DNA from 3 places in the Bradyrhizobium sp. 134 genome. Region 2 is predicted to be linked to each of the others. Evidence: predicted binding sites of a transcription regulator. Region 2 holds the regulator's gene; each other region holds the start of a gene.
The links. Region 2 encodes LexA, which represses DNA repair genes until DNA is damaged. Its sites were predicted from a motif close to TGTTCNNNNTGTGTTCNG; they were not measured.

Region 1 (5,698 bases), on a different contig from region 2:
CATGATCACCTATCCCTCGACCCATGGCGTGTTCGAGGAGCACATTCGCGAGATCTGCGACATCGTGCATGGCCATGGCGGCCAGGTTTATCTCGACGGCGCCAACCTCAACGCGCAGGTCGGCTTGTCCCGGCCCGGCGACTACGGCGCCGATGTCAGCCATCTCAATCTGCACAAGACCTTCTGCATTCCGCATGGCGGCGGCGGCCCGGGCATGGGCCCGATCGGCGTCAAGGCGCACCTTAAGCCGTTCCTGCCCGGTCATCCCGCGACGGATGGGAAAGCGCCCGTGGGGCCGGTCTCGGCCGCGCCGTTCGGCTCGGCTTCGATCCTCACCATCTCCTACATCTACATCCTGATGATGGGCGGCGAAGGCCTCAAGCGCGCCACCGAGATCGCGATCCTCAACGCCAACTACGTCGCAGCAAGGCTCGATGCGCACTTCCCGGTTCTCTACAAGAACGAAAAGGGCCGCGTCGCGCACGAGTGTATCGTCGATCCCCGCGCGCTGAAGACGACCTCAGGCGTCACCGTCGACGACATCGCCAAGCGCCTGATCGACTACGGCTTCCATGCGCCGACCATGAGCTTTCCGGTGCCGGGCACGCTGATGATCGAGCCGACCGAGTCGGAATCCAAGGCGGAGCTGGATCGCTTCTGCGATGCCATGATCGCGATCCGGAAGGAAATCGCCGAGGTCGAAGCCGGCCGCTTCAAGATCGAGGCGTCGCCGCTGCGTCATGCCCCACACACCGTGCATGACATCGCGGACGACGATTGGAAGCGCGCCTACACCCGCGCCGAGGGCTGCTTCCCCGCAGGCACCTCGCGCACCGACAAATACTGGAGCCCGGTGGGGCGCGTCGACAACGTCTATGGCGACCGCAATCTGGTGTGCTCGTGCCCGCCGGTGAGCGATTACGCGGAGGCGGCGGAGTAAGACGCGACGGAGGTTTCGTAGGGTGGGTTAGCTGGCGGCGGCGCGAAGGCGCAGACCGCCGGCGTAACCCACCGCTTTAGCTTCCGCGGCGACGAACAGTGGTGGGTTACGCCGTGCGAACTGCGCTGCGCGCAGTCGCAGGGCTAACCCACCCCCTACGGCACTGAACGCGCATCTAGGGCGCAACCAACGATCGGCTTTCGCGATCCCACCGCCACAGCCGTTCATTGGTCAGCTCAGTCCCAGCCCACCATCGGTGGATCGGGTTATGACGGAGGAAATCGTCTTCTCCTGCCAGCACCGCCTTCCCAAAATCGGTGAGCGACAAACGGGACTGCTTGTATCGCGCGTGACGGAGAGGATCGTTGTGCATGTCGAGCGTAAACGGCCCCTCGTCGAGCCCCGATATCGCCGGCTCCGGACATCGCACGAGGCCATCGAGCAGCGCTCCGACTTCCCAGTAGTCGAAAACGCGCCGCTCATTGCGTTTCTGCTCACCCGGGAAAACGTCAAAGGGATGCACGTCGCCCGGTGCGATCAACTCCAGCATTCGCGTTTCAGTCGCTCCAAGACCGATGGCGACACTCGGAAGCTCGTCGAGGAGGTCCGCCACACACTGACCGAGTTGCGGCAGCAGGCCTAAATCCGCCTTGAGGAGATCAAACCAGTCCTGCGGCGTCGGCGCGCGATAGGCGCGCCACGCACGGCCGGTCAGATCAAGGTGATCTTTCGTGGGCTTGACGGTCGGCGGGTTGAGCGCTGCAAGTCGCTCGGCATCGGCGCCGCCAACGGAGATGTCCAGCTGACGCATGACGAGCTTGGGAACCGCCGATTTCTCGCGCCAGCAGTAGTCGAGCAACCGGAGCAGAATCAATTGCGCATTCGGCTCTGACTCCATCCACAATTCGACCGAGTCGCATTCAGCGAACAATTCGATCAATCCGCGATCCTTCGCACCCGATCCTTCGAGACGCCAGCGCGGCATATCATCCAGCCAATGAAGGCCATGTGGCTGCTTGGTGCGTGGCGCAAAAAACGCATCGAGCTCGACATCGGACGGCAACGGTCCCCAGACCAGCCGGCGCTCGATCGCAATCACGAGATCAGCAAGGCCGGCGCGTTGGATCGCGCCGGCGGTGGACGAGTCCGTTGTCACAATGAGCCGCATCATGCCGGTGGCCTCAAGGCTTCGTCAAAGAAGGGCCGTAGCGCCACAGCCGATCGTTGGTCAGCCGCGTGCCGCCCCACCAGCGATCGATTGGATTGTGGCGGCTGAAATCTTCCCTGCCCGCCAGCACCGACCTCCCAAACTCCGTTATCGACAATCTGCTCCGCAGATAAGCGTCATCACGGTCCCTCAGATTCTCTCGGCGGATATTCCGCAGTTCATCGTCGAGTCCGGCAATCGCGGGTCTCGGACCTAGCGCAAGTCCGTGCGGCAACCACCCCAGCTCAAACTCGCTAAAACCACGCGTACGGCGAAGACTACGCAGATGGAACAATGCATTCGTCCGTTCGTAACCCCGTGCAATGAGTTCGAGGAATCGCATTTCCGTCGCGCCGAGCCCCGTCGAAATTGACGGAAGCTCCGCCAGCAAGTCGATCAAGGCCGGCTTCAGCATCGGCAGGGCACTCAGATCGTTGTCAACGAGGCCGACACAGGCCTCGGGCGTCGGCGCGGCGTAGGCCAGCCAAGCCTTCCTTGCCGTTGCGAGTTCATCCGAGGTGATGTCGACAGCCGGAATGTAGGACAGCGACTTACTAATGTTCGCCGCCTCCTGTGAGATGAGATCGAAGGCAATCAGTCGGAGCTTTGACTTGGCCACGGTCTCTGGGTGGGAGCGGAGATATTCGAGCAGCCAGATCAGCTGGAGCTGATCATTTGGGGTCCGATCGAACCACAATTCGACGACGTCGTAGGATTGGCAGAACTCGACCAGCGAGAGATGTCTGCGGTCTTCGGCAGCCGACGGCCGGCGTCCAACGAAGTCCGACCAGTGCGTCCCCGGACCCGCTCCCCCCGAGCGAGCGGCGACATAGACTGCAAGTTCGTCAAGAGGCGGAGGCCCATCGACAAAGCGGAACGTGAAGGGGATGACGATTTCGGCAAGGCCCGAGCGCATGAGGTCGAAGCCGGACGAACTCGTCAGAAACGCACGCTTCATCGCCTAAATACTCCAGGCAAAACGAAACGGGCACTGACGACGTCGGCAACTCAACGTCCTCAGCGCCCGCTCCTCGCGAAAAACTTTACTGTTGAAGCTTACTCGTCCGCCGGCTCCTCGCCGTCGGCGTCACGCTCGGGGCTCCCGGCGAGAATCTGCTCGGCGATCAGGCCGGAGTTCTGGCGGATCGAGGTTTCGATCTTGGCGGTGATGTCGGGGTTGGCCTTCAGGAATGCTTTCGAATTCTCGCGGCCCTGGCCAAGACGCTGGCTGTCATAGGAGAACCAGGCGCCGGACTTTTCGACGATGCCGGCCTTGACGCCGAGATCGAGGATCTCGCCCATCTTGGAGACGCCCTCGCCGTACATGATGTCGAACTCGACCTGCTTGAAGGGCGGCGCCAGCTTGTTCTTCACGACCTTGACGCGGGTGGTGTTGCCGACAACCTCGTCGCGCTCCTTGATCGCGCCGATGCGGCGGATGTCGAGACGGATGGAGGCGTAGAATTTCAGCGCGTTGCCGCCGGTGGTGGTCTCCGGCGAGCCGTACATCACACCGATCTTCATGCGGATCTGGTTGATGAAGATCACCATGGTATTGGACTTGTTGATGGACGCCGTCAGCTTGCGCAGCGCCTGGCTCATCAGACGGGCCTGCAGGCCCGGCAGCGCGTCGCCCATCTCGCCCTCGAGCTCGGCTTTCGGCACCAGGGCCGCGACCGAATCGATCACCAGCACGTCGACCGCGCCGGAGCGCACCAGCGTGTCGCAGATTTCCAGCGCCTGCTCGCCGGTGTCCGGCTGGGAGATCAGGAGCTCGTCGATGTTGACGCCCAGCTTGCGCGCATAGACCGGGTCGAGCGCGTGCTCGGCGTCGATGAAGGCGCAGATGCCGCCCTTCTTCTGCCCTTCCGCAACCGTGTGCAGCGCCAGCGTGGTCTTGCCCGAGGATTCCGGCCCGTAGATCTCCACGACGCGCCCCTTCGGCAGGCCGCCGATCCCGAGCGCGATATCGAGCCCCAACGAGCCCGACGAGATCGCCTCGACATCCATCGAACGGTCGTTCTTGCCCAGCTTCATCACCGAGCCCTTGCCGAACTGCCGCTCGATCTGGGAGAGCGCGGCGGCGAGAGCTTTACTCTTGTCCATGGAGGATCCTTCGACGATACGCAGGGCAGTGGTGGACATCGGGTCGTGCTCCTTATGACGAGGATTCGCGTGAGGGACAAACGATTGGCGAGGCGGCGCGGCGATAAAAGCAATGTACCCTATTTGTTCTATGTTCGCAATATGTTCTTTTGGGAATTTGCACGCTCTGGCTGACGCGCATCAAAGACGGATGACCCGCACGCCGCCAGAATTCGGTAATCCTGCGGCACCGAACCTTTCGCGGTCTGCGGCCTTCTCTTGGATGAGACTGCAACTCTGGGACTTCCAATCATGACCGAAAATACGCATCACGATACGAGCCGGCGCACTCCACTGCTGGAGGCGGCGCGAGAGGAGCTGAGCAAGTTCGAGCGCAAGGAAAACGAGTTCCGCAAGAAGGATCGCGAAGAGCGTGCCGCCGAACTCCATCTGCCGCTGGACGCGATCAAGGTTCACTAAGGCCGCGGGGACGAGGGCTTGGGAGCTGACAGGCCGGCTGGCTGGGCAGGCGGCGGCGGTGTTCGCCAGCGGCAACGCGCCAGCGACGAGGCCGGAGCGGCGCCATTGATCTCAAAAAGATCGGCACGGGAATCGGGATTCGGATGGCCGTGGAGGCGAGTCCGAGTCGATATGGTATCTAATTACTACCAGTAAACCATTGATTGAACGAGAAGAATTTTCCGGCGGGCTACTGTGCATGGGGTTGTTTTCGTGTTTTTGAAAGGCGCGCATGGGCCTTTCCAGTCGCGGAGCCATATCCCGGCACCCAACGCCGCCTATAGCAGAACCAGCAACCCGATGCCGATCACCAGCACGACGAAGCCAGCCGCCGTCGCGGCGGCGAATGACCGCTCTACGTTGTCCATGATGCCACCCCGTTGCCGGTGCGCCACGTTTCCCCCATGGCAGCACCGTCGCTGCGAAATCTCGCCTGCGGTTGTGTCCTGAGTTGTGCGAACGGATGTCGAAATTGGGACCGGTGCGGGGCCAGTCTGCGGCCCGCCGAGGTCCGGCTTTTGCTGCCACCATCAGGCCTTGTCAGGCTGTCGTAAGCTGAGCCGGCTAGGGTCGCCTGGCTATGGTGTTGCAGCCCAGCACCTCAGCCTCCAATAACCTTTCCCCGCTTGGTTCTTCCAAGCGGGGTTTTTCATTCCGATTTCATTCCGATTTTGATGCCGATTTCCATGCCGGCCGGCCGGTTTGCGAACCGCCCTCCTCCTGCGTCAGCCGCAGCGAGAAGGCGCGGATCGCCGGCGCCGCGAGCAGCACGATCGGCAGCATCGCCGCCCATGCGATCAGCCACGACACCATCCAGTGCGCGAGGAAGTCCAGTGCGTTCCCTGCCGGAAAGCTGGCGATGGCTGCGGCGATCAGCGAGGTCAGTCCGGACTGGATGATTCCGAACACGAAATGAGAATAGCGGCGGGGAATGCCCGGCATGACGC
Region 2 (5,698 bases):
CGGTGCGGGGCAGGGACGGATATCTGCACCTGATCAGGACGAGCAAGGACAGCTTTTTGCTCAAGGAATGGCTCGCTGCCGACGCCGATCCGCGCGATGCCGGCAGAGCCTCGCTGGCCGATGGCGTGTCATGTGACGAATCGGGCTGCGTGACGCCACTGGCCGACGGGAGGTTGGTCGCGCTGGCACTGCGCGTCGACGCTCTTGCGGACGATTGTAGTCGGGCCGCGCTGGTGGTGACGACACGCCCCGCGCCGCCCGATTGCGCGGCGATGGTGGTCGATCGGCAACGGCTCGCCAGTCAGAGTGCGCTGGCGCTGACGCAGCGTGGTGACGGCTTTGTGGTTCACGCGGTGAGGGCGAGAGGCGCGAGCCGCCCCTGGTTGCCAGCCGGCGCAGGCGAGGGTGATTTCGACGGCAGCCTTGCGCCGAAGGCGATCGCGCCCCGCATCAAGGACGCAACGCCGGCGGAGACCGACTTGCAGGCCGACGATTGATCTGACGGTGCGGAGCAATGCAGTGGATCGGTGCATCTGCTCGGATTCGCTGGGCGCAAACCACGCCATCTCGCCGGCCACGGCCGGCGATGGCGATTCAATCTTGACCTCCGACCTCGTAGCCGGCTGCGTCAGCCGATCGGCAGGCGCGTGACGGTCGGCTGCCTGTCGGCGATGACCTGCGCCTTGTGCTCGCGCTCCGTCACCGGCTCGGTCACAGGCAGTTGCAGCACGGTCGCGCGCTGGCCTTCGACGAGCTGCGTCACCAGCACATATTTGCCGTCCGGGAATTCGATCGCGTCATGATGGCGGTCGGGAACGTGCGGGTCGATCTTGCCGAACTTGCCCACGCGGGAATTGATGGTGCGCGTCCAGATCCAGCGATTGTCGTAGCGAACGTCGTCGGCGAAGGCGAGCTCCGTTCCCGGCAGCAGGCACACGGCAACAGACGGATCGGCTGCCGAGGCGAAGCCGCGCGTCGAGGTGCCGCGGAAGCTTGTCGTGACGATCGTCTCGCCGACTTCGGCGGGGCGCGACGCGACGGCATGCAGGCTGTAGTCACACATCGGGTGCTCCTCATGCTGGGATAGCAACCCGCGTCTCTTAATCGAGGCGCAGGCCTCTATCAGAGTTGAAGCATGAACGCTCTGCTTGGTTGTGGGCAAATCTGCGGCTGGTTTCCGCAAGCCGCGATCACATTATCTTTCCCGCATTCAATAGGAACAAAGCCTGCTGCGATGCATTCGGGAGGCGCGTGCGCGAATATCGCCGGCTTGACCGCAACGGTCGAGCTTGATCGCTGGCCGCTGTTTCCTCGAACACTTGCGCCGCGAACCAGTTCCGCTTCGTGGGCGTCGCGAGGAGCCAGCGCCGAAGGAGGGGCCGGATAGTCTGTGCAGAACCAGAAAGACTACCCAGCCGGAGCGGACGATGATCCGCTCCAATCCCTGACCGGCGATGCCGATCGGAAGCGCGCGCGGCGCCAAGCACCTCCGGTATGAAGTACTCCCGGTATCAAGGACGCCCGGTATCAGTACTTCCGGTAAAGCCCGATCAGCTTGCCCTGAATCTTCACCCGGTTGGGTGGCAGGATGCGGACCTCATAGGCCGCGTTGGCGGGCTCGAGCGCGATCGAGGCGCCGCGACGGCGGAAGCGCTTCAGCGTGGCTTCCTCGTCGTCGATCAGCGCCACCACGATGTCGCCGGTATCGGCGCTCTCGTTTCGCTGAATCAGCGCCATGTCGCCATCGAGGATGCCGGCCTCGACCATGGAATCACCGCGCACTTCGAGCGCGTAATGCTCGCCCGAGCCGAGCATGTCAGGCGGTACGCTGATAGTATGGCTGCGGGTCTGCAACGCCTCGATCGGCGTGCCGGCCGCGATGCGACCCATCACCGGCACCGCGACGGGACGTTCGCCCTCGTCCGCGGGCAGGCTGGAGCTCGCACGCACCTTGCCGAGATTGCCCTCAATGACGCTCGGCGTGAAGCCGCGGCGGCTGCCGGCGGCTGCCTGGAGCTCCGGCAGCTTGATGACTTCAATCGCACGGGCGCGGTTGGGCAGGCGTCGGATGAAGCCACGCTCCTCGAGCGCCGTGATCAGGCGATGGATGCCCGACTTCGAGCGCAGGTCGAGCGCATCCTTCATCTCGTCGAAGGAGGGCGGTACGCCGCTTTCCTTCAGACGTTCACTGATGAACCGCAGAAGCTCGTATTGTTTGCGCGTTAACATCTCGACCAAAGTCCCCCGGTTGATGTCGTCCGATTCCGAGACGCTGAATTCGGCAATAAGCCGCTACATGCTCGAAACAAATCATGAACGGACACTATATGTTCGATACATGTTCCGCAACTGCTTAATTTACCGTGAACAGAGCAAAGTTCGCGGAACGTGCATTGCCGGACGCTCAGACGGGGAGCCGCAACACTTCGCAAGCCGTGCCGGCTTCGGCCTTCGGCGCGAACGGTGCGCGCACGAGAAGTACCTGTGCTGCAGCGAGATTCGCAAGCAGCGAAGAGTCCTGATGATTGACGGGAAGAACGACGCGCGTGCCATCGTCACGCTCCTCCAGATGCGCGCGCAGATAGTCCTCGCGCTGGTCGTTGGCGCCGACGTCGCGGCCGAGCACGGCGCGTTCACGGCGATGGTGAATCACCGAACGGCCCGACAGGGCGCGAATCAGCGGCACCATGAACAGGAAAGCGCACACGTAGGACGACACGGGATTGCCCGGCAGGCCGATCACACCCATTGCGCCGAGCCGCCCGTGCATCATCGGCTTGCCTGGCCGCATCGCGATCTTCCAGAACGCCATTGCGATGCCTTCGACCCGCAGTGCCTGCTGGACCAGATCGTGGTCGCCGACCGATGCGCCGCCGGTCGTGATCAGGATGTCGGCGCCGCTCTCGCGGGCGCGGCGGATGCCGGCGGCGGTCGCCTCCAGCGTGTCGGCGGCAATACCGAGGTCGATGGTCTCGGCGCCCTCGCTGCGGGCGAGCGCGTGCAGGGCGTAGCCGTTGGAATAGACGATCTGGCCGTGGCCGGGCATGGTGCCCGGCATCACCAGCTCGTCGCCGGTGGCGAGAATCGCGACTTTCGGACGCCTGAAAACGCCAAGGTGCGGATGGTTCATCCCGGCGGCGAGGGCGAGGTCGCGCTCGGTGAGACGATTTCCCTTGCGCAGGAGCACGTCGCCCTCGCGGAAATCGACGCCTGCGGGGCGGATGTGCCGACCGGCGATCGCGGCTTCCTTGATCGTGATGCGCTTGCCGGCGGCGACGGTGTCCTCCTGGATCACGACGGCGTCCGCGCCACCGGGAACGACGCCGCCGGTGAAGATCCGCACGGCCTCGCCGGCGCCGACCATCCCCGCGAACGGTCGGCCCGCCGCGACTTCGCCGATGATGGTGAGCTCCGAATCGATCGTCGCGGCATCGGCCGCGCGCACCGCGTAGCCGTCCATCGCCGACATCGCCTGCGGCGGCTGCGTGCGCCGCGCCGCCACGTCACCCGCGAGCACGCGATGGTAGGCCTGGTCGAGGGAAATCATTTCATCCGGCAGCGGCTCTGCACCCGCCAGCACCGCGGCAAGCGCGTCGGAAACCGGCATCAAGGCCACGGCGAAAACTCCTGCTCGGCACGTTCGGGCGAATGTTCCGCACGTCTTCTAGCCGAGCGCGCGCGCAGAGGCAAAAACGGCTGAGCGGGTGCAGTCATCCCACCGCATTGTTCCGGAAGGCAGGATCAAGCGCGTTGCGGCATGATCCGAAGAACGTGTCAGATCGGCAGGACAGTGGTCATGGCAAGACGAGAACGACGAGCGCCCCGGACTGCATCGATCAGCTCCCTGGCTGCCCGTGAGTTACGTCGGGCGCCTTGGGTCCCTGATCCTTGTCGGGCAGCGGATCGGCCTGGGATTTCAGGTCGGCGGCCTTGCTCACAAGCTTGGCGGAAAGGTCCGAATCTGAAGTTGTCCTCGCGAATTCAAGAAGAAGAGAGGCCTGCTTGGTGAGGTAGGTTTTGCCCAACACGATGATGCATCCGTCCGTAGAAGTCCCAACGGACTCTAAGAGTCCGGAAGGTGGTATTCCGTTCCGGGAACTCTGTATAAAAATGCACAAAGTGATCGGGTTCCTCAATTTTTCAAAATTGGTCCCGTCGGGCCGTGCCGCAGTGGGTTTCGCGACACCGGCTCGTCGTCAAATGCCCAATGCCTTAAATGCGTTCCCGACGTCACGCGGCGAGGTCACATGCACGGCTGTCAAGCCGCGCGCCCGCGCTCCCTCGATGTTTTCGGCAAGATCGTCGAAGAACACGATGCGCCCGGCGGGCACGCCGATCGCCGCAACGACGTGGTCGAAGGCCTCCGCATCCGGTTTGCGCAAGCCGATGCTGGACGACAAATACAGCTCGCGGAAATGGCCGAGGACGCCGGCATATTCCCTCGAGAAATGGTCCACATGCGGCCGGTTGGTGTTGGAGAAAGCATAGAGCGGCATCTGCTTCGCTGCGCGAGGCAGCAGCGCGGCGATGTCAGGCATTTCGCCGGCGAAGATCGCGTTCCAGCCTTCCAGGAACTGCGCATCCGAAATGCCGATTCCGAGCGAGGCTCGCAGTGAGGCGAAATAGTCCTCATCGCTGATCTTGCCCATCTCGTGCAACCGATAGGCTTCGCTGTCCCGCACATAGCGCGCGACGATGGCTTCAGGCTTGCAGCCGGCATGTCCCGCCCAACAGGCGATCGCCTTGGAGAAATCGATATCGAGCACCACGCGGCCGAGATCGAACAGAAGCGCATCCGCGCTGCCGGGAGAGAGCGATGTCACCTTCGTCCTTTCACTCAGTATCGATACGGCTCGTGGTCGAACAGCGGAAACGCGCTGAACACACTCGGCGCGTTGGTTGCGGTGGCCTGGTGCAGGCAGGATTTGTTGACCTCGGCGAACGAGGTCGCACCCAAGAGGCCGAGGCAGCGCAGCACTTCGTCTTCGAGCAGCTCCAGCATGCGGGCCACGCCGGCTTCGCCGGCCGCCGCCAGCGCCCAGCATTGCAGCCGGCCGATGCCGACGAGGTCGGCGCCCGCCGCGATCGCCTTGACGATGTCGGTGCCGCGACAGACGCCGCCATCGACCATGATCTTGGCGCGGCCGTTCACGGCGTCAACGATCTCGGGCAGCACGTGCATGGCGCCGCGACCGTGATCGAGCTGACGGCCGCCGTGGTTGGAGACGTAAATCCATTCAACGCCGTGATCGATCGCGATCAGCGCGTCCTCCGGCGTCGCGATGCCCTTGAGGATCAGCGGGATCTTGAACTTGTCCTTTATCATCTTCACCGTCCGCCACTCCAGACCCTTCTGGTAATCGCCGCCGGTGGCGCGCAGGCGGCTCTCGCGAACGTAGCGTTTGGCGATGTCACGTTCGCGACGGCTGTAATGAGCGGTATCGACGGTCAGGCAGAAGGCGGCATAGGCGTTCTTCTCAGCCCGGCTGACGACGTCGGCGACGAAGGCGTCATCGCCGCGCACATAGAGCTGGTAGAGGCGCAGCGCGTCGGGCGCAGCTTCGGCGGTCTTCTCGAGGCCGGGCTCGGACACCGAACTGAGCATGTGCGCCGCACCGAAAGTGCCGCAGGCGCGTGCCACGCTCGCCGCACCATCCGGATCGAAGATCTCGAGCGCGCCGACAGGGGCGAGTACCAC
Region 3 (5,698 bases), on a different contig from region 2:
TTGCGCGTCGAGACCTCGTCGGGAACCATGTCTGTTTCGTTGATCGCAATAATCACGATTTCCTCGGCGCGGGCCAGGAATGGTGCGGCGTCGCGCATGGCCCGCGCGGCGAGGCGGCTGCCATCCCAGCAGATTCCGATCCGTTTCGCCTTGAACGCTCCATGGAAAGTGTAGGGCAGGAAAAGCACCGGGCCGCCCGCCTGGAACAGGATCTCGCGGGGTACATCGTTGTCGAGTGAGCCTTGCGCCGGGTCCGGCTGGAGCACGATGCTGAGATCGTGCAGCCGCGCCATCGCGCCGAGCAAGCCGACCGCATCCCCCGGCATCGTCCCGAGCGGGTGGCATGTGTAGGAAATGCCGGCGTTCATCGCTTCGTTCTTGAATACCGCGAGCGCCGCCTCGGCCCGCTCCACTGCGCTCTCGCGCTCCATCTCGAACACCGCCGCTACCGCGGCGCCGCCCTCCATGATATAGGCCGCGCTGGTTGCCACATAGCCAACCGCGACTGCATCGAGATGGGCGTTGAGGCCCGCCGCGAGCGAGATCGAGCCATCGATCACCGGGCGCACCGGGCGCTCGGTGGGGATGTGGACGAGAATGTCTTTGTACATGACGCGCCTCCGACGGACATCATCCGGTGGCGGCAGTCTTTCACGGTGCGCAGGGGCCGCGTTGAGCTGCATCAAACGTGCAGCCTCGAGTTTTGGACCTTCGCCGGCCCCGGCTACTTTGCCAAGATTTAACCGCGCGGACGGGACGCCGTAAGGTGGCGACCACCATGTTGGGTGCAAGGCGACTTACCCAACATGGACATATCGACATGAGCGATCACGTCAATTCCGACACCACAACGTCCCGCAAGGTCCTGAGGCCGCGCCGGCTCGCGCTGCTCGGCACCGTGGCCGCGCTTGGCGTGGCCGTGCTGGCGACTGCACCCGGCTCTTCGCCGTTCACCGCGAACTCCTTCATCGCGCCCGCCCAAGCCGCGGAGCCCGCCGCGACACCGCCGGGCTTCGGCGACCTCGTCAGCAAGGTCAAACCCGCCGTCATCTCGGTGCGGGTCAGGATCGACCAGGACAACGACAAGAGCGCGATGCTGCAACAGAACCGGATGGATTCGGACGAGGCGACGCCGTTCGACCAGTTCTCGCGGCAATTCGGCTTCCGCGGCCCGGGTGGCATGGAGGGCATGCCGCGCCAGCACCGCCAGATGATCACGGGTGAGGGCTCCGGCTTCTTCATCTCCGCCGACGGCTATGCCGTGACCAACAACCACGTCGTCGATCACGCCGAGTCGGTGCAAGTGACGATGGACGACGGCACGACCTACAGCGCGAAAGTGGTCGGCACCGATCCGAAGACCGATCTCGCGCTGATCAAGGTCGAGGGTAAGAAGGATTTTCCGTTCGTCAAATTCTCGGACCAGAAGCCGCGTATCGGCGACTGGGTCGTCGCGGTCGGCAATCCCTTCGGCCTCGGCGGCACCGTGACCGCCGGCATCGTCTCGGCCAGCGGCCGCGACATCGGCAACGGTCCCTATGACGACTTCATCCAGATCGATGCGCCGATCAACAAGGGCAATTCCGGCGGCCCGGCCTTCGACATGAACGGCAACGTGATCGGCGTGAACACCGCGATCTTCTCGCCCTCCGGTGGCTCTGTCGGCATCGGCTTCGACATTCCGGCCTCGACTGCAAAGCTCGTCGTCGCACAGTTGAAGGACAAGGGCGCGGTCACTCGCGGCTGGCTCGGCGTGCAGGTGCAGCCGGTGACATCGGATATCGCCGACAGCCTCGGCCTCAAGGAGGCGCGCGGCGCGATCGTCGACAATCCGCAGGACGGCAGCCCGGCGGCGAAGGCGGGCATCGAGGCGGGCGACGTCATCACCGCCGTCAATGGCACCGCGATCAAGGATTCCCGCGATCTCGCCCGCACCATCGCCACCCTGGCGCCGGGCACGTCTGTGAAGCTCTACGTCGTCCACAAGGGCGACAGCAAGACGGTGACACTGGCGCTCGGCGAGTTGCCGAACGAGCGGCAGGCCAGAGCCGATGAGGGCAAGTCGCAGCCGGATGCCGGCATGCCGCCGCGTCTCGGGCTCAGCCTGGCTCCGGCCGGCGACGTGCAGGGCGCCGGCCAGAAGGGCGTCGTCGTCACTGAAGTCGATCCGCAAGGGCCGGCCGCGCAACGCGGCATCCAGACCGGCGACGTCATCCTCAATGTGGGCGGCAAGGCTGTCGCCAATATCGGCGATGTCCGTTCGGAGCTGGCGCAGGCGAAATCGTCCGGCAAGCGTAGCGTGCTGCTGCAGGTCAGAAGCGCGCAGGCGACCCGTTTCGTCGCGGTGCCGCTCGCATAAGGCGAACGTCGATCGGCGCAACTCCAAAAAGGCGGCCCACGGGCCGCCTTTCCTGTTCGCCTTCAGGATTCCGGATGTCCGCCGATAACATTCTCGTTAACGGCAGTGAGGATGACCCGGTTCGTCCGAAAAAGCCGTGTTCGCTCATCACAATTCCGGGTCAGGTAGGGACTCGGCGGCAATGAAGCCGCCGGGACGATTGCAAGCGTGGAACTTCGAACTTGCCGCCGCTGAGCTGGACCGGTCGGCAATTCGTATTTGATCGGTGCCGACATGGATCGATTGAAGCTCTCGCTGAGGACTGCGCTGCTCGTGGCGCCATTCGTGCTGTGGGGCGGAATCGCTCTCGGGCGTGACGACGGCCGCTACGCGGACTCTCCCCTCAAGCCATGGTTCGACGGTCTGCGCAGCCATCTCGGTCCGTGCTGCTCAGATGCGGATGGGTTTGCCGTCGCCGATCCCGATTGGGACTCGCACAATGGACATTATCGCGTGCGGCTCGACGGCGAGTGGGTCGACGTCCCGGACGAAGCCGTGATCACCGAGCCGAACCGGGCCGGCCGCACCATGGTGTGGCCGGTGAAGACCGCGTTCGGCGTTTCGATCCGCTGCTTCATGCCGGGCAGCATGATCTGACGGAGGTCAGCGCGACCGTTTGGAGGATTTGCGCTTCGACGTCTTCTTCGAAGTCTTCTTGGATGTTTTCCGAGATGTCTTCTTTGACGTCTTCTTGGACGTCTTTCGCTTCGCGGCTTTCTTCGGGACCTTCTTGCCCTTCTTGCGCGCTTTCGACAGGCCGATCGCGATTGCCTGCTTGCGGCTCTTCACGCGTCCGCCTCGACCGCCCGGTCCGCTTTTCGCGGTACCCTTCTTGTAGCGCTTCATCTCGCCTTCGACGTCGCTGCCGGAGCTGCGCGAGTAGCGGCGCTTCTTTGCCTTGCGTGCCATACATGTTCTCCCTTGGCCTGGGAAAACAATCCGAGACAGGCATGGTTCCGAAAGCGCGCATGCACGTCCCGGATATGCGGCTTAGTCTAGAACGAATCCGCCAGCTCGATCTCGGCTTCCAGCACCTGAATGCGCCGTGCTGCCTCGCTGGAGGACAGATCCCGCGCATATTGCGCGGGCTGATACGCCTCTTCGCTCAGCCGTTTCAGCCGGAGGCCCTGCGCCCGCGTCATCTGCTCGGTGAGGAAAGTCTTGGCGGTGAGGAGAGTCTTGGCGTCGTATTTACCCTGAACCTGCATGTCGCTGCTCCCTTCTGAAATCGTGACTTGACTATATGTTCTTATTTTGTTCTAACAAGTCATGGACAACAGAATTAATGAAATTCGACGTAAAATCAGCGCCTTGAGGCTGGAAATGGCCGATGTCGAGGCGGCCGTACGCGAACTCGTCGAGCGCGATCGGGACTGCACAGAGAAGGCCCTGGCGCAGATGGATCTGCGCCGGAAAATCAATCTGCTGATCGGCGAATGGAAGGCTGCAGGTGGCGGCGATGTCCTGCCGAATGTCCGCGATAGGATGCGCCTTCGTTCCGCGAACACATCAGGTAGTCCTCTGCGCGTGATCGCGCGCCGCTGAGAGCTTTGGGAGCGCACGGTGGAGGAAGACCCGGATGCGTACCGGATTCTAAAGCTGCGCGCCGAGATTCTCGAACTGGGCTCTGCCATCCGGCAGCTGCAACGCGAGGGGCTTGATGACGCCGCGGCCCAGCTCTTGATCGCGCGCAAGCGTGCACGACTCGACCATCTGGTGAAGTCAGATCCTGCAGGCGTTCATCCTGTTATCCTGGGAAGCCTTCGTAGCTGAAGGCTGCGCGCAACGCGGCCCGAGAAAAAGTTCGTTCGAACACCATAAGCAAAAAGGCCCCGCGGTCGCGGGGCCTCTATGAGTTGGACGAACAAAACCTACTTGGTGTTGCTCATGCCGCCCTTGTTGTTCGTCATGGTGCCGCCCTGATCGGAGCCGGGACCGGAGCCGCCCTGACCGGAGGGATCAGCACCCTTGGAGGACTTGGTATTGGCGCCTGTGGTGGTTTGCGACGATGACATCGAGGATCCGTGTTTTGCCTTGTGCGACTTGGCCTGCACGGCGAACGGTGCGGCGGCGAGGCCGGTGGCCAACATCACGGCAAGAGCGAGCTTGGTGGTCTTCATGTGCGGGAACTCCCTGAGTTGAATTGACGCAGGCAGCCAACTGCCATTCGCCGCAGGAGTTCCGAACAAAGAAGTTCCGGTAAATCTCGCGTCCTTCAAGATCGCTTGTCTTCTGCGAGGATGAATACGAGGCCGGTGAGTGTCGCCCCGATCGCGAACGTCGTCACCAATGTGAGGGCGAAAACGACAACGGCCTGGCTTCCGCCGTGATTCAGCAAATTGGCGACGGCTGGATTGGACAGCACGAGCAAGAGGCTGAAAGCGAGCCCTAAGGCTGCGCCCATCATGGCGTGCGTCATCAGCTTGACGAGCCCGCTCGGAGAGATCAGGTCCGACGACTTTTTCGCGCGCATGGAACTCTATCCCGATCTCGCAAGCAACGCCTGCGACACGCGCCGGTTCCACCCGCATGAAGGAATCGTTATCGCCCGCTTCATCCGACGTTCATGCCGGGTGGGCGAGAATGACCGCGCAACACGGGAACATTCGATATGGGTAAGGTGGTCTTTCTCTATCGCTCTCTGGCTTATCGCAACGCCGCCGCGGACATCCTCCGCAAAGCGCGCAAGCTGCCCCGCGGCGCGGAGCGAAGCGCGGCGTGCCGCTATGCCAAGGCGCTGCGCGATCTCGCCCAAACGGAAGCCTGGCTCGAAGGACGGGTCGCGCGCGAGCCGCAAACGACGCAGCGCAGGAAGAGTGCGGCCTCCGGTTAACCGGACGCGCGCTGCAATTCGGCGGAGCTGGCGGCTTCGAAGTTGCCGGGCGCGGTCGTCGCGGCAGTCTTGCGGACCAACGGCACCTCGAGCCGGCACAACAGACCCTCGGCGCGCCAATCGAATCGCGCCTGCCCGCCGAGCTGGGACTCGACGCTCGCAAGCAGGCTCCGCGTACCAAAGCCGCGGGATTTCGGCGTCATGACGAGCGGGCCGCCGGACTCCTCCCAGGTCAGCGTGAGCAGCTCATCCTCGACCTGCCAACCGATCGCGAGCTGTCCCGTCCGCGTCGAGAGCGCGCCATACTTCGCCGAGTTGGTGAAAAGCTCATGCAGGGCCAGCGCCAGCGTCTGGGCGGTTGCCGGCAGCAACTGAACTTCGGACCCCGCCAATTTGATCTGGCCGCCGAGGGAATAGGGCGCAAGCTCCTCGTCGATCAGCTTCGAGAGTTCGGCACCCTGCCAGCT

Region 1: recA (recombinase RecA) is a predicted target of LexA. The motif match lies at 4,385-4,402, and genes of this name have one in related genera.
Region 3: IVA75_RS14585 (DUF3072 domain-containing protein) is a predicted target of LexA. The motif match lies at 3,643-3,660, and genes of this name have one in related genera.

What each region holds. Positions count from the first base shown of each region.
Region 1 covers NZ_JADPKX010000006.1:134,966-140,663, reverse strand. Annotated here, with positions in the region: gene gcvP (aminomethyl-transferring glycine dehydrogenase) at 1-940, shown strand, start outside; gene IVA75_RS01445 (hypothetical protein) at 1,116-2,111, opposite strand; gene IVA75_RS01440 (hypothetical protein) at 2,122-3,105, opposite strand; gene recA (recombinase RecA) at 3,204-4,292, opposite strand; gene IVA75_RS01430 (hypothetical protein) at 4,545-4,712, shown strand; gene IVA75_RS01425 (DUF2798 domain-containing protein) at 5,412-5,693, opposite strand.
Region 2 covers NZ_JADPKX010000069.1:223,947-229,644, forward strand. Annotated here, with positions in the region: gene IVA75_RS26200 (ComEC/Rec2 family competence protein) at 1-497, shown strand, start outside; gene IVA75_RS26205 (hypothetical protein) at 629-1,063, opposite strand; gene lexA (transcriptional repressor LexA) at 1,528-2,229, opposite strand; gene glp (gephyrin-like molybdotransferase Glp) at 2,405-3,616, opposite strand; gene IVA75_RS26220 (hypothetical protein) at 3,837-4,028, opposite strand; gene IVA75_RS26225 (HAD family phosphatase) at 4,197-4,823, opposite strand; gene IVA75_RS26230 (alpha-hydroxy acid oxidase) at 4,838-5,698, opposite strand, start outside.
Region 3 covers NZ_JADPKX010000036.1:89,255-94,952, reverse strand. Annotated here, with positions in the region: gene IVA75_RS14605 (universal stress protein) at 1-611, opposite strand, end outside; gene IVA75_RS14600 (Do family serine endopeptidase) at 821-2,359, shown strand; gene IVA75_RS14595 (hypothetical protein) at 2,633-2,995, shown strand; gene IVA75_RS14590 (DUF6496 domain-containing protein) at 3,002-3,307, opposite strand; gene IVA75_RS14585 (DUF3072 domain-containing protein) at 3,394-3,606, opposite strand; gene IVA75_RS14580 (hypothetical protein) at 3,722-3,943, shown strand; gene IVA75_RS14575 (hypothetical protein) at 3,962-4,171, shown strand; gene IVA75_RS14570 (hypothetical protein) at 4,270-4,518, opposite strand; gene IVA75_RS14565 (hypothetical protein) at 4,614-4,871, opposite strand; gene IVA75_RS14560 (hypothetical protein) at 5,010-5,231, shown strand; gene IVA75_RS14555 (HWE histidine kinase domain-containing protein) at 5,228-5,698, opposite strand, start outside.